Regions from separate parts of the Nocardioides jishulii genome, predicted to be linked through region 1. Evidence: predicted binding sites of a transcription regulator. Region 1 holds the regulator's gene; each other region holds the start of a gene.
The links. Region 1 encodes LexA, which represses DNA repair genes until DNA is damaged. Its sites were predicted from a motif close to TCGAACANNTGTTCGA; they were not measured.
Positions count from the first base shown of each region.

Region 2: the regulator LexA is predicted to act here: its motif matches at 2,020-2,035, upstream of FCL41_RS10365 (HNH endonuclease signature motif containing protein).
Region 3: the regulator LexA is predicted to act here: its motif matches at 2,879-2,894, upstream of FCL41_RS06205 (DUF6504 family protein).

Region 1 covers NZ_CP040748.1:2,937,000-2,941,054, forward strand. The annotation lists gene nrdR (transcriptional regulator NrdR) at 1-273, opposite strand, end outside; gene FCL41_RS13935 (hypothetical protein) at 565-900, shown strand; gene FCL41_RS17155 (LysM peptidoglycan-binding domain-containing protein) at 916-1,257, opposite strand; gene FCL41_RS13945 (GNAT family N-acetyltransferase) at 1,567-2,358, shown strand; gene lexA (transcriptional repressor LexA) at 2,480-3,208, shown strand; gene FCL41_RS13955 (ATP-dependent DNA helicase) at 3,221-4,055, opposite strand, start outside.
Region 2 covers NZ_CP040748.1:2,200,739-2,204,793, reverse strand. The annotation lists gene crtI (phytoene desaturase family protein) at 1-1,028, shown strand, start outside; gene FCL41_RS10370 (prenyltransferase) at 1,025-1,951, shown strand; gene FCL41_RS10365 (HNH endonuclease signature motif containing protein) at 2,220-3,521, shown strand; gene map (type I methionyl aminopeptidase) at 3,548-4,055, opposite strand, start outside.
Region 3 covers NZ_CP040748.1:1,313,389-1,317,443, reverse strand. The annotation lists gene FCL41_RS06215 (DNA polymerase III subunit alpha) at 1-1,893, opposite strand, end outside; gene FCL41_RS06210 (SAV_6107 family HEPN domain-containing protein) at 1,883-2,383, opposite strand; gene FCL41_RS06205 (DUF6504 family protein) at 2,407-2,802, opposite strand; gene FCL41_RS06200 (hypothetical protein) at 3,060-3,524, opposite strand; gene FCL41_RS06195 (YbaK/EbsC family protein) at 3,611-4,055, shown strand, end outside.

The DNA.
Region 1 (4,055 bases):
GGCGATCTCCACCTCCTGGCCCAGGCAGGCCAGCTGGTCCTCGGTGACGGGACGCCCCTTGCACGCCTTGCGCACACCCTGGACCGCCTTGTCGCGGTTGAAGGGCTCGCTGGCACCCGAACGCTTGAGCACCGTGAGCTGCATGAGCTCAACCGTGCTGAAGCGCTTGCCGCAGTCCGTGCAGGCACGACGACGACGGATCTGGCCGCCGTCCTCCGACACCCGTGAGTCGAGGACCCGGGTGTCGCTGTGCCGGCAGTGCGGGCAGTGCATGGCGTTCCCTCTCCGTGGTGACGTCCCCTGTGGATGAAGCCGCTCCAACTGTGGAACAACCGCATCAGGCTGTGCATCCATCATCCACTTCTGTGGACTAGATGTGGAAAACCACAACCGTGTAACTACTAGATGTTGTGGTAACCGTACGCGCCCTCCCCAATAGATGGCAAGCGGAACCGAGGAAGTGGGACGACGAGTTGTGGCGCCCTCGCAGAGCAAGCTCGTTTGCGCAGGTCACGGCCCCGGAACCCGCCGCGCAGCAGCCAGTCACCTGTCAGAATGGGGCTCGTGGCCCAGGGGAAGCGAGCAGGATCGAGGCGTTCGGCGCCTGCGTCGCGGACCCCCGACAAGGCCGCTCTCGGGTACGCCGGCGGCATCACCCTGTGCGTCATCGCGTGGGGCTACCTCGTCTACGCCGCCATCGAGTTCGGATCGAGCGCCCGCAGCGGCAACACCGGCGCCTGGGCCCTGCTAGCCCTCGCCGGCGCCGGAGCGGCGACCTGCCTCTTCGTCGGGTTGATGCTGGTTGCCCGCCTGGGCGCTGCACTCGGCCTCACGCGCCCCTCCGAGGGCGACGAACCGGCACCGCCACGACCGACCGGCGGCCGACGCGCAGCTCGCTGAGCAGGACGGCGTACGTCAGCCGGCGACGGGGACGTGGATCTTCTGGCCCAGGGTGACCACGGACGAGTCGAGGTCGTTGAGCTCGCGGATCTCGGTGATCATCGAGCGGACCTCGCCGTCCTCGGCGACTTCGGCGGCGATGCCCCACAGGGTGTCGCCCTCGTTGACCACGACCACCTCAGTGGCGCGAGCGGCGCCGGCCTCCTCGCTCGCCGAGGAGACACCGCTGAGAGCGATGCCGACGACCAGCGCAAGGACCAGGGCGGCCAGCACGACGACGACACGGCCCCGACGGGTCAACCGGACCTGACCGAGCGGCGAGGCCGGGATGGTGGCGTGGGTGGCGATGCTGGTCATGGAGACCTCCTGGGGAAGTGGTGGTCGTGCGTGGTGCGTGCGTCTCGAGTGAATGTCTATGCGGAGCCGCCGACAGTTTTGGAGAACTGAACCCCTGCACCACCGGCGGATTCGATCAGACGTTCGATCGAGCACATGTTCGACGTTAGAGCACATGTTCGAACGAAGCAAGCGTCGTTCGAACAAAAGTTCGATGCGATCCAGAGGGGTCCCGGCATCTACCTGATTCGGCATGCGCAGGAGGGGCCATCTCCCATGTCACCCTTTTCGGGCATGCACCGGTCGCCACGCACCCCTAGCGTCTGGCGCATGCGAGACCTCCTCACCACGGCCTCAGACACGATCGAGGCCGACTTCGCGGCGCTGCAGAGCGCGATCTCCCGATCCCCCTCCCTGTCGACGGCCGACGAGCCCGACGCGACCGTCTACTGGTCGTCGGAACCACTCACGCTGCTCAACGTGGTGGCCAACGCGCGGATCGCCCCCGACTCCGTGGCGACGCGGGCGCCCGGGCTGCTCGCCCCCTTCTTCCGGCGGGGACTGCCCTTCCAGTGGGTCACCACGCCGTCGACGACCACCCCCGCACTGGAGGCGAGGCTCGCCCAGGCCGGCCTGCTCGCCCGCGAGTACCCGGCGATGCACACCAAGCTCGGCGCCCCCATCGACCCGGAGACGCCTGACGACGTCTTCATCGACGTCGCCTGGCCCGACGGGATCGAGCCGGCCAGCCGCGCCGTCCTCCAGGCGCTGGGGCATCCCGCAGCCCAGCAGGACGTCACCCTGGGCGTCCTCGACACCCTCGACCCCTCCGACAACCTCTTCTTCGTGGCCCGCAGCCTGCGGACGGGCGAGGTCCTTGGCGCGAGCACCATGCACACGCGAGGCGCCAGCGTCATGCTCGCCAACATCAGCACCACGCCTGCGGCCCGCGGTCGCGGCATCGGCCGCGCCCTGGGCGCCACCATGATGAACCGAGCCGCCTCGATCGGGATCCAGACAGCCACCATGATCACGAACTCCCGCGCCTACCCGACCTACGTCGAGCTCGGCTTCCGGACGCAGTTCACCTGCGTGACCTGGGTCTGGGACCCCACCCGCTGACCTCCACGGCCCGGCAGCGTCGACGGGGGCGTGACACGCCGTTCGAACACATGTTTGAACTGGTGTCTGGATCCGACTAGCGTGAGGCCCACGCCAGTCCGCAACACCCAGGAGGATCCAGATGCCCAAGTCCAGCGGCGACACCGGCAAGGTCGTGTCCCTGCCCGACGGCCCTCCTGACGCGACGGGCCTCACCACCCGGCAGCAGCTGGTCCTGACGACGATCCAGGAGGCACTGGAGACCCGGGGCTACCCGCCGAGCATGCGCGAGATCGGCACGGCCGTCGGCCTCACCAGCTCCAGCAGCGTGGCCCACCAGCTCAAGACGCTGGAGGAGAAGGGTTTCCTCAAGCGTGACCCCAACCGGCCGCGCGCCCTCCAGGTCTTCCTGCCGGAGTCGATGGCGGCCTCCCGCGCCGTCTCCAGCGCCGACGAGTCGGAGTTCGACCCCACCGGCGTCGGCGACGCCGCCCCTGCGGCGACGTACGTGCCCGTGGTCGGTCGCATCGCGGCCGGTGGTCCGATCCTGGCTGAGGAGCGCGTCGAGGACGTCTTCCCGCTGCCCAAGCAGCTGGTGGGCGAGGGCACGCTCTTCCTGCTCGAGGTCTCCGGCGACTCGATGGTCGACGCCGCCATCTGCAACGGCGACTACGTCGTCATCCGTCAGCAGCCCGACGCGGTCAACGGCGACATCGTCGCCGCGATGATCGACGGCGAGGCCACGGTGAAGACCTTCCAGCGCAAGGACGGCCACGTGTGGCTGCTCCCGCACAACGCGGCGTACGAGCCCATCGACGGCACGCACGCCACCATCCTGGGCAAGGTCACCGCGGTCCTGCGCAGCCTCTGACCCCGTAGGCCGTCAGTCCGCGGTCGCGATGCGGCCGAGGGCCTGACGGACCACGGCGGGATCCGTCGTCGACCACATCGGCGGCAGGCTGGCCTTGAGGAAGCTGCCGTAGCGCTTCGTCGCGAGGCGTGGGTCGAGGATCGCCACCACGCCCTTGTCCTCCGTGGTGCGGATCAGGCGACCCACCCCCTGGGCCAGCAGCAGCGCTGCGTGGGTCGCGGAGACCTGCATGAAGCCGTTGCCACCCGCCTTGTCCGCCGCTCGCGAGCGCGCCGACATCAGCGGGTCGTCGGGACGCGGGAACGGGATCCGGTCGATCAGGACCAGCTGGCAGGTGTCGCCGGGCACGTCGAGCCCCTGCCACAACGTCAGGGTCCCGAAGAGGTTCGTGTGCGGGTCCTCGACGAACTGGCGTGACAGCTCGGGCAGCTGAGCGTCGCCCTGGGCCAGCGTGGTCAGGTGGGGCAGGCGCTCCCGGACCGCCTCGGCGGCTGCCTCCGCGGCGCGACGGGACGAGAAGAGGCCCAACGTACGCCCCTGCGCTGCGTCGATCAGGTCGACGATCTCGTCGACCTGGGCCTTGCCCAGGCCGTCGCGCCCGGGGTCAGGGAGGTGGCGGGCCACGTAGAGGATCCCCTGGCGCGCGTAGTCGAAGGGCGAGCCCACGTCGAGGGCCCGCCACGGGAGCGCGTCGTCGGCCGCCGACTCGCCGGCGCCGGTGTCCACGCGCTCCGACGGCTTGAGCCCGAGGCTGCCGGCGACCGCGTTGAAGTCGCCCCCCAGCATCAGGGTCGCGGAGGCGAAGATGACGGTCTTCTCGGTGAGCAGCCGCTCGCGCATCTGCGCC
Region 2 (4,055 bases), 740 kb from region 1:
TGGACCTCGACGACGGTGTCCTCTACCCGCAGGGCGGCTTCTCGGCCTTCGTCGACACCCTCGTCGCCCTCGCGACCGCCGCCGGCGTCACCATCCGCACCGGCGCGACCGTCACCTCCCTCGACACCGCGCCGCTGACCGGCCCGAAGCCCTGGTCCCGGCCCTGGTCCCGCCGCAGGGCCCAGGTGTGCGGCGTCGCCTACCGCGCCGCCGACGGCACCGAGCAGCGCATCGCCGCCGACGTCGTCGTGGGCGCCGCCGACCTGCACCACCTCGAGACGCAGCTCCTGCCCGCCGACCTGCAGACCTACCCCGAGGCGTGGTGGCGACGCCGCGACCCCGGGCCCGGCGCGGTGCTGGTCTACCTGGGCGTCACCGGCGAGCTGCCCGAGCTGGCCCACCACACCATGTTCTTCACCGAGGACTGGGAGACGAACTTCGACGGCGTGCTCGGCGACCGCTGGGGCCAGGGTAAGTACGTTCCCGACCCGGCCTCGTCCTACGTCTGCCGTCCCAGCGCGACGGACCCCTCGGTGGCTCCTGACGGCTCGGAGAACCTGTTCGTGCTCGTGCCGGTGCCCGCCGACGTGGAGCTCGGCCGCGGCGGCCTCGACGGCCAGGGCGACGCGGGCGTCGAGAAGGTCGCCGACGCAGCCATTGCGCAGCTCGCCGCCTGGGCCGGCATCCCCGACCTGGCCGAGCGCATCGTCGTCCGCCGCACGGTCGGACCGGGTGACTTCGCCCAGGACCTGAATGCCTGGTCGGGCAGCATGCTCGGCCCCGGCCACCGCCTCTCGCAGAGCGCCTTCTTCCGGGCTGCCAACGTCTCGAAGAAGGTCGACGGCCTGTTCTACGCCGGCGCCAGCACCCTGCCGGGGATCGGCCTCCCGATGTGCCTGATCAGCGCCGAACTGGTGCTGAAGCGATTGCGCGGTGATCGCGTCGGCGGCATGGTGGATGCGCCCCTGTCCACGCCGCTGTCCACGCCGCTGTCCGACACCGCAGGCGCCGCAGGGGCAACCCGATGAGCGCTGTGGTCGACCTCTCGCTCGGGGCGCCGGTGGAACCTCGCGGGCTGAGCCGGCTGCGTACGGTCGTTGCGTCGTCGCGACCCCTCTCGTGGGTCAACACCGCCTTCCCGTTCGGTGCGGCGTACCTGCTCGTCGGCGGTGGGCTGGACGCCGCGTTCTGGGTGGGCGCGATCTTCTTCCTCGTGCCCTACAACCTGCTCATGTACGGCGTGAACGACGTCTTCGACCACGAGTCCGACGTGCGCAACCCGCGCAAGGGAGGCGTGGAGGGCGTCGTGCTCGACCGCGCGGTGCACCGTACGACCCTCTGGGCCGCCGTGCTGACACCGCTGCCCTTCGTGGCCGCACTGCTCGTGATGGGGTCGGTGAGCTCCGCGCTCGTCCTGGCCGTGAGCCTCTTCGCGGTGGTGGCCTACTCGGCGCCGCGGTTGCGTTTCAAGGAGCGTCCGTTCCTCGACTCGGTCACGTCGAGCACTCACTTCGTCAGCCCGGCCGTGTTCGGCCTGGCGCTGGCGGCCGGTCGCGGAGCCGAGGTCGCGTGGGACGGGGCCGTGGTCGCGACCCTCGTCGGGTTCTTCCTGTGGGGGATGGGGTCGCACGCCTTCGGCGCCGTGCAGGACGTGCGCGCCGACCGCGAGGGTGGGATCGCGTCCGTGGGCACGGTGCTGGGGGCCAGGGCAACGGTCTGGTTCGCGCTCTGCTGCTACCTCGCCGCCGGCACCGCGCTCCTGATGATGCCCGGTCCGGGGAAGGTGGCCGCCGCACTCGTGCTGCCGTACGTCGTCAACGTCGCTCCCTACCTGGGGCTCACCGACGAGGAGTGCGAGAGGGCCAACGCGGGATGGCGACGCTTCCTGTGGCTCAACTTCGTGACCGGATTCCTGGTCACGCAGCTGATGCTCTTCACCGTGCTGTTCTGAGGGGCGAGCGTTTCCCGTCCAGCGGTCGTGGGACCTCGCACTCGGATCCCCAGTTCGGGCGATGGCTGTCGAACGCGTGTTCGAATAGAGTGGTCGCAGGTTCTCACTCAGGGCACCGGGTCACCGCCTCAGCGGTGGCATCCGGAGACGGTGGGGCCAGTTGCGAGGGTGACGTGATCGTCCGGCAGGCCCGGGCCTCCAGGAGCAACGACCAGCAGACGCCACAGACGTGGCGTGCCGAGTCGTGGTCGTGAGAGGAGGTGGGGTCGTGCATCCGGTGAACGCCGTTGCGGCGTCGATCAGCTCGTCGCTGAAGTCGGTGGCCGACGTGAACCCGACCTTCATGCGCACCAACGAGAAGGCGGATGCACTCCTCGCCCTGGCGGACGCGGAGTCGCGCGTGGCCGAGCTGCGGCTGCGGGTCATGGCTGCGGCCGGTGACGTCGCCGAAGGTGAAGGGTTCCGCTCGATCGCGACCTGGCTGGCCCACCACGGCCACGTACGCCGCGGCGACGCCGCCGCCGACCTGCGGCTGGCCGAGGCGCTCGACCGCGACCTGCCGGTCCTGGCCGCAGCACTGCGCGAGGCACGGACCAACCTGGCCCAGACCCGGGTGATCGCGCACGCGATGGCGGAACTGCCCGACGACGTCGACCAGGACGTCCTCGCCCGCGCGGAGGCCGAGCTGGTGAGGCTGGCCGAGGACCATGACCCCAAGGACCTGGCCGTGCTGGGGCGCCGCATCCTCGAGCTGGTCGACCCCGACCGCTTCGAGGAGGCCGAACGCCGCCGCCTCGAGCAGGCCGAGCGGTACGCCGCCCAACGTCAACGCCTGCGCCTGCGCGCGGCCGGCGACGGACTCACCCGGATCTCCGGAGTGATTCCGGATGCGGTCGCAGCCCGCCTCGCGACCTACCTGCACGCCTTCACCAACCCACGGTTGGCCGACGGGGCCGTACGCGCGTCCACGGGCGACGGCGACGCCACGGGCGGCGCGGGCGGCGCGGGCGGCGCGGGCGCGCGACGCTTTCGCGCCGCCGTCAACCACCCACGGCGGCTCGCCGAAGCCTTCGGCCAGCTCCTCGAGGCCCTCGACCCGAAGCGACTGCCCATCCACGGCGGCGACGCCACCAACGTGACCGTCACGATCACCCTGGACGCGCTGCGCGACGGCATCGGCACCGCGACCCTGGACAACGGAGTCCCCGGCGACGGGTTCGACACCCTCACCGCCACCCAGGCCCGACGCCTCGCCTGCAACGCCAAGATCATCCCCGCCGTCCTGGGCACCGACTCCGAAGTGCTCGACCTGGGCCGCGCCTCACGACTCTTCACCAAAGCTCAACGCCGCGCACTCCTGCTGCGCGACACCACCTGCCGGGCCGAGGGATGCGACATCCCCGGCACCTGGTCCGAAGCCCACCACCTCGTCCCCTGGTCGGAGGGCGGCGCCACCGATCTCGACAACGCTGCGCTTCTTTGCTCCCACCATCACCACCGAGCCCACGACCCCGGCTACGACACCAGCCGGATGGCCAACGGCGACCTACGGTTCCATCGACGGCGGTGAGGAATGCGAGTCAGGGTTGGAGCCCGTCAGGGGTTCGTCAGCACCTCGGCGCCGTCAGCGGTCACCAGCAGGGTGTGCTCGAACTGGGCGCTGCGCTTGAGGTCGCGGGTCACGACCGTCCAGTTGTCCGGCCACATCGTCCACTCGTGCGTGCCGAGGTTGAGCATCGGCTCGATCGTGAAGGTCATGCCGACCTCGATCACGTCGTTGTAGTGGTCCTGGTCGTAGTGCGGGATCACCAGGCCGGAGTGGAACGCCGTGCCGATGCCGTGGCCGGTGAAGTCGCGGACGACGCCGTAGCCGAAGCGCTTGGCGTAGGACTCGATGACGCGTCCGATCACGTTGGTCCGTCGTCCGGGCTTGACCGCCTTGATCGCGCGGTCCAACGCCTCCTTGGTCCGCTCCACGAGCAGGCGCGACTCCTCGTCGACGTCGCCGGCGAGGAAGGTGGCGTTGGTGTCGCCGTGCACGCCGTTGAGGTAGGCGGTGATGTCGATGTTGACGATGTCGCCGTCCTCGACCACCCGGGAGTCG
Region 3 (4,055 bases), 1.6 Mb from region 1:
CTGCTCCTGGTCGTCGAGGTCGACCTCGACGTGGTCGACGCGTCGGATCTCCGCGACGGCGTGCGACATCGCCGACTGCATCCGGATCCCGAGCACGTCCAGCTTGAGCAGGCCGAGGTCCTCGACGTCGTCCTTGTCGAACTGGCTCATCGGGTAGCCGGCGGCGCTCGCCTCGACCGGCGTCCGGTCGAGCAGCGTGGCGTCGGAGAGCAGCACCCCACAGGGGTGGACGGCGACATGTCGGGGCAGCCCGTCCAGCCGTTCGACGAGCGCGAACATCAGGTCCAGGCGTCCCTGCGCCAGCCCACTGGCCCGCAGCTCGGGCAGGTCACGCAACGCCGACCTGGCGTCGCGGGCCCGGACGTGCGGGAACGCCTTCGCGATCGCGTCGATCTCGCCCGGCGGCATCCCGAGGGCTGCCCCCACGTCACGGATCGCGTGGCGCACGCGGTAGGTCTCCGTCATCGAGACGCAGACGCACCGGTCACCGCCGAACCGCTGGAGGATCGCCTCGTAGACCTCCCCCCGACGGGCGGACTCGACGTCGACGTCGATGTCGGGCAGCGACGAGCGCAGGGGCGAGAGGAAGCGCTCCATGAGCAGGTCGTGGCGCAGCGGGTCGACCCCGGAGATCCCGAGCAGGTAGTTGACCAGGCTGCCGGCCCCCGAGCCGCGGGCGGCGCACCGCACCCCCATGTCGCGGATCAGGTCGGTCACCTCGTTCACGGCGAGGAAGTAGGAGGCGTAGCCCAGCGACTCGATGACGTCGAGCTCGTCGTGCAGCCGCTTCCAGATCCGTTGCCGGGGCGCGGACCCGTAGCGCCAGGCGAGCGCCGACTCGCAGCGCGCCCGCAGCTGGACGTCGGCCGGCGTCGCCCCGATCCCGTCGGTGGCCACGCCGGAGCGCCGGACGACCTCGAACTCGGGGAAGTGGACCTGGCCGATCCCGAGGTCCTCGCGGGGGTCCAGGGCGCATTCCTCCCCCAGCGCCCGGGTCCGGGCCAGCAGGCGTGCGGCACCGTCCTGGCCCCAGCCGGCGGCCCGGGAGATCTCGTCGGCGACCTCAGCCATCTGGGCTCCGGACTTGAGGTGCCCCTCGGCGTTGCCGCGGTCGAGGTGGCGCTGGTCGAGCGCCACCAGGCGGCGTGCCGCGTCGAGCACGTCGACCGTGGGCGCGTCGCTGCGCCGGGCGTGGCGCACGGCGTTGCTCAGCACCGTCTCCACCCCCGACTCCCCCGCCACACCCGCCATCCGGGCGGCGTGGGGCGTGCTTCCGGGCCCCCAGCCCTGGTCGGTGGCTCCGAGCAGGTGGGAGACCAGCTCGACGCGCAGGTTCTCCCGACCCACCGCCCGGGACCATCGCGAGAGGTGTTCCCGGGCCAGGTCGTCACGTCGGGCGGCCACCGCCGCACCGACCTCCGAGGTCGGCCCCAGGAGCACCACCAGGTGTCCACCGGCCACGTGCGGCAGCAACGTCTCGACGTCGGCCACGGGTACGCCCCGCTCGCCGCCGAGGTGCACGTCGGAGACGAGTCGGCACAGGGCGGCCCAGCCGAGGCGGTCGCGGGCCAGCACCGTCACGCGGGGCCAACGGTCCTCGCGATAGGCGCCACCCCGCACCGGCGTACGCCCGCGTGCGGGGCGGACCGACGCTGGGCGGACCGGCATGGAGGACCGGACGGCGACGTCCACCCCCAGCACCGGCCGGATGCCCGCCCGCGAGGCCGCCTTGGCGAACTTCACCGCCCCGTAGGTGCCGTCCCGGTCGGTGAGCGCCAGCAGGTCCATCCCCCACTCGGCGGCCCGTTCGACCAGGGCCGAGGGGTGCGAGGCGCCGTACTGCAGGGAGTGCCCCGACGCGACGTGGAGGTGGACGAAGGGGTCACGCGGCACCGGTCCGCTCCGACCATCCGGGCTCGGCCACCGCGAGGCGGATCGTCTCGGGCGCGTGAGGCATCAGGCCGAGCGCCGACTCCACCACCGCCAGGAAGCGGTCGGCATCCCGCACCAGGTCGTCGGCCTCGCGCTCGGTCACCGCGCGCAACGACCCAGCCTCGGCGGCGGCGCGCTTGCTCGCACCGCCGGCGAAGAAGGTGGCCCACTCGGCGAACTCCGGAGCCACCTCGGCCAGCAGCACCCAGGCGTTCTTCTGGCGGCGACGGCTCGGCGCGGGGTGCGCCCGGGCCGCCAGGAGCGCAGCGGCGGCCCGCAGCGCGGCGACGTGGGCGCACGCGTACCGCGTCGGCACGTCGGGGGCCATGACCGCCTCGCGCAACGAGGTGGTCGCGCGGGTGAGGTAGGAGTGGGTGGCAGCCGGCAGCAGGTGCAGGTCGCCGGGGCGCACCGCGTGGGCGGGCGGGGCAGCAGGTCGTGAAGCGTTCATCATGTCGTCCTCCGGATCTCGGGTCAGTCCAGGCAACCCACGAGCTGCCAGCGCCCGTCGATCGCGTCGTAGGAGAGGTCGAAGACCCCACTGGTCGGCCCCTCCTGGGGCTCACGTGCTGCTGGGCGGGCGGCCTCCACGCGCCAGAGCTCGCGCTCGGCGAGCAGGTCGCCCTCGAACTCGTCCCAGTCGCGCTGGCGCGGGAGGTGGTCGGCCTCCCCGACCTCCTCCCCGATCACCGACCGGGCCCGGGAGGACTGCCACCAGGCGCCTGTCTCCACCCAGCGGGCCACCACGCTGCGCACCTTCCACAACCGTCCGTGCCACAGGAACTGCTCGGGCCCCTGGAGCGACTGTCCGCTCCCCTGCCCGGCCACCAGTCCCCGACGGACCTCCACCGGGTCGTCGTAACGCCTCATGACGTCCTCCTCGCAGTCCACGACCCTGGGCAGCCCCGGTGGCGATGGGGTCGAGGTCACCACCACCGAGGCCGATTCGAACATCTGTTCGAACACTGAGAACGGTACACCCGGCCACCGACACCTGGTCAACACCAGAAATCAGCCCCAGAAATCAGCCCCAGAAATCAGCCCGAGGAGCAGAGCGGTCCGGGGCGCGACGACAGAGGCCGACCACCCCGAGCGGGGTGGTCGGCCTCTGGGCGTCGAAGGAGCTCTCAGACCTCGCGGAAGTAGCGCGTGGTGCTGGGGTGCAGCAGGAAGACGAGGAGCAGGACGCAGAGCAGGATCATCACGCCGGAGAGCACGGAGAAGAGCGTTGGGATGCCGCTCGCGATGCAGAGCACGGCGAGGAAGATGCCGAAGAGGGCGATGACACCCAGGCAGACCCTGGCCCAGGTGAAGCCCTCACGGAAGAAGACGGCCATGACCCCGAGCAGCATCAGCAGGACCACGAACGAGGTCACCACGACCGGCACGAACCCGGGCACGGACAGGCTGGCCTCGACAGCCTCGATGCCACCCTCCTGCATGATCTCGCGCGCGCCGGCGTTGCCCTCGGCCCATGCCATGACCAGGTCACTGCGGAAGACCCACGTCAACAACGTGATCACGCCCGCCACCACCGACAGGGCCATCACCACGTGCAGTGCGTGGTCGACCGAGGACGGCCGTTCGGTCATGGGGTTCCTCCAACGTCGAAGACGGATCTGGACACACCTCGTCGTGGCGTCCGCACGCCGGCCGCGACGCTGGCTAGGGTCCCGGCATGACGAGTGAGCACGCATCGATCGCGGCCTTCCGCGACGAACATGCCCGCCGCAACGGTACCGGCGACGTGGTGGTGCTGCCCGCATCGGTGCACACCGCGGCGCTCGCGGCCGAGGCTCTGGGCTGCGAGGTCGGGGCCATCGCCAACAGCCTGCTCTTCTCCGCGAACGGCTCCCCCGTGCTGCTCCTCACCTCGGGGGCCCACCGGGTCGACGTCACCAAGGTGGCCCGCGACCTGGGCGTGGCGCGGATCGAGCGCGCCACCCCCGACTTCGTACGCACCCACACCGGGCAGGTGATCGGCGGCGTCTCCCCCTTCGCCCATCCCGCGCCGGTGCCGACCTGGATCGACCCCTGGCTCCAGCGCCACGACGTGCTCTGGGCAGCAGCCGGCCACCCGTCGGCGGTCTACTCGACGACGTACGACGAGCTGCTCGCCATGA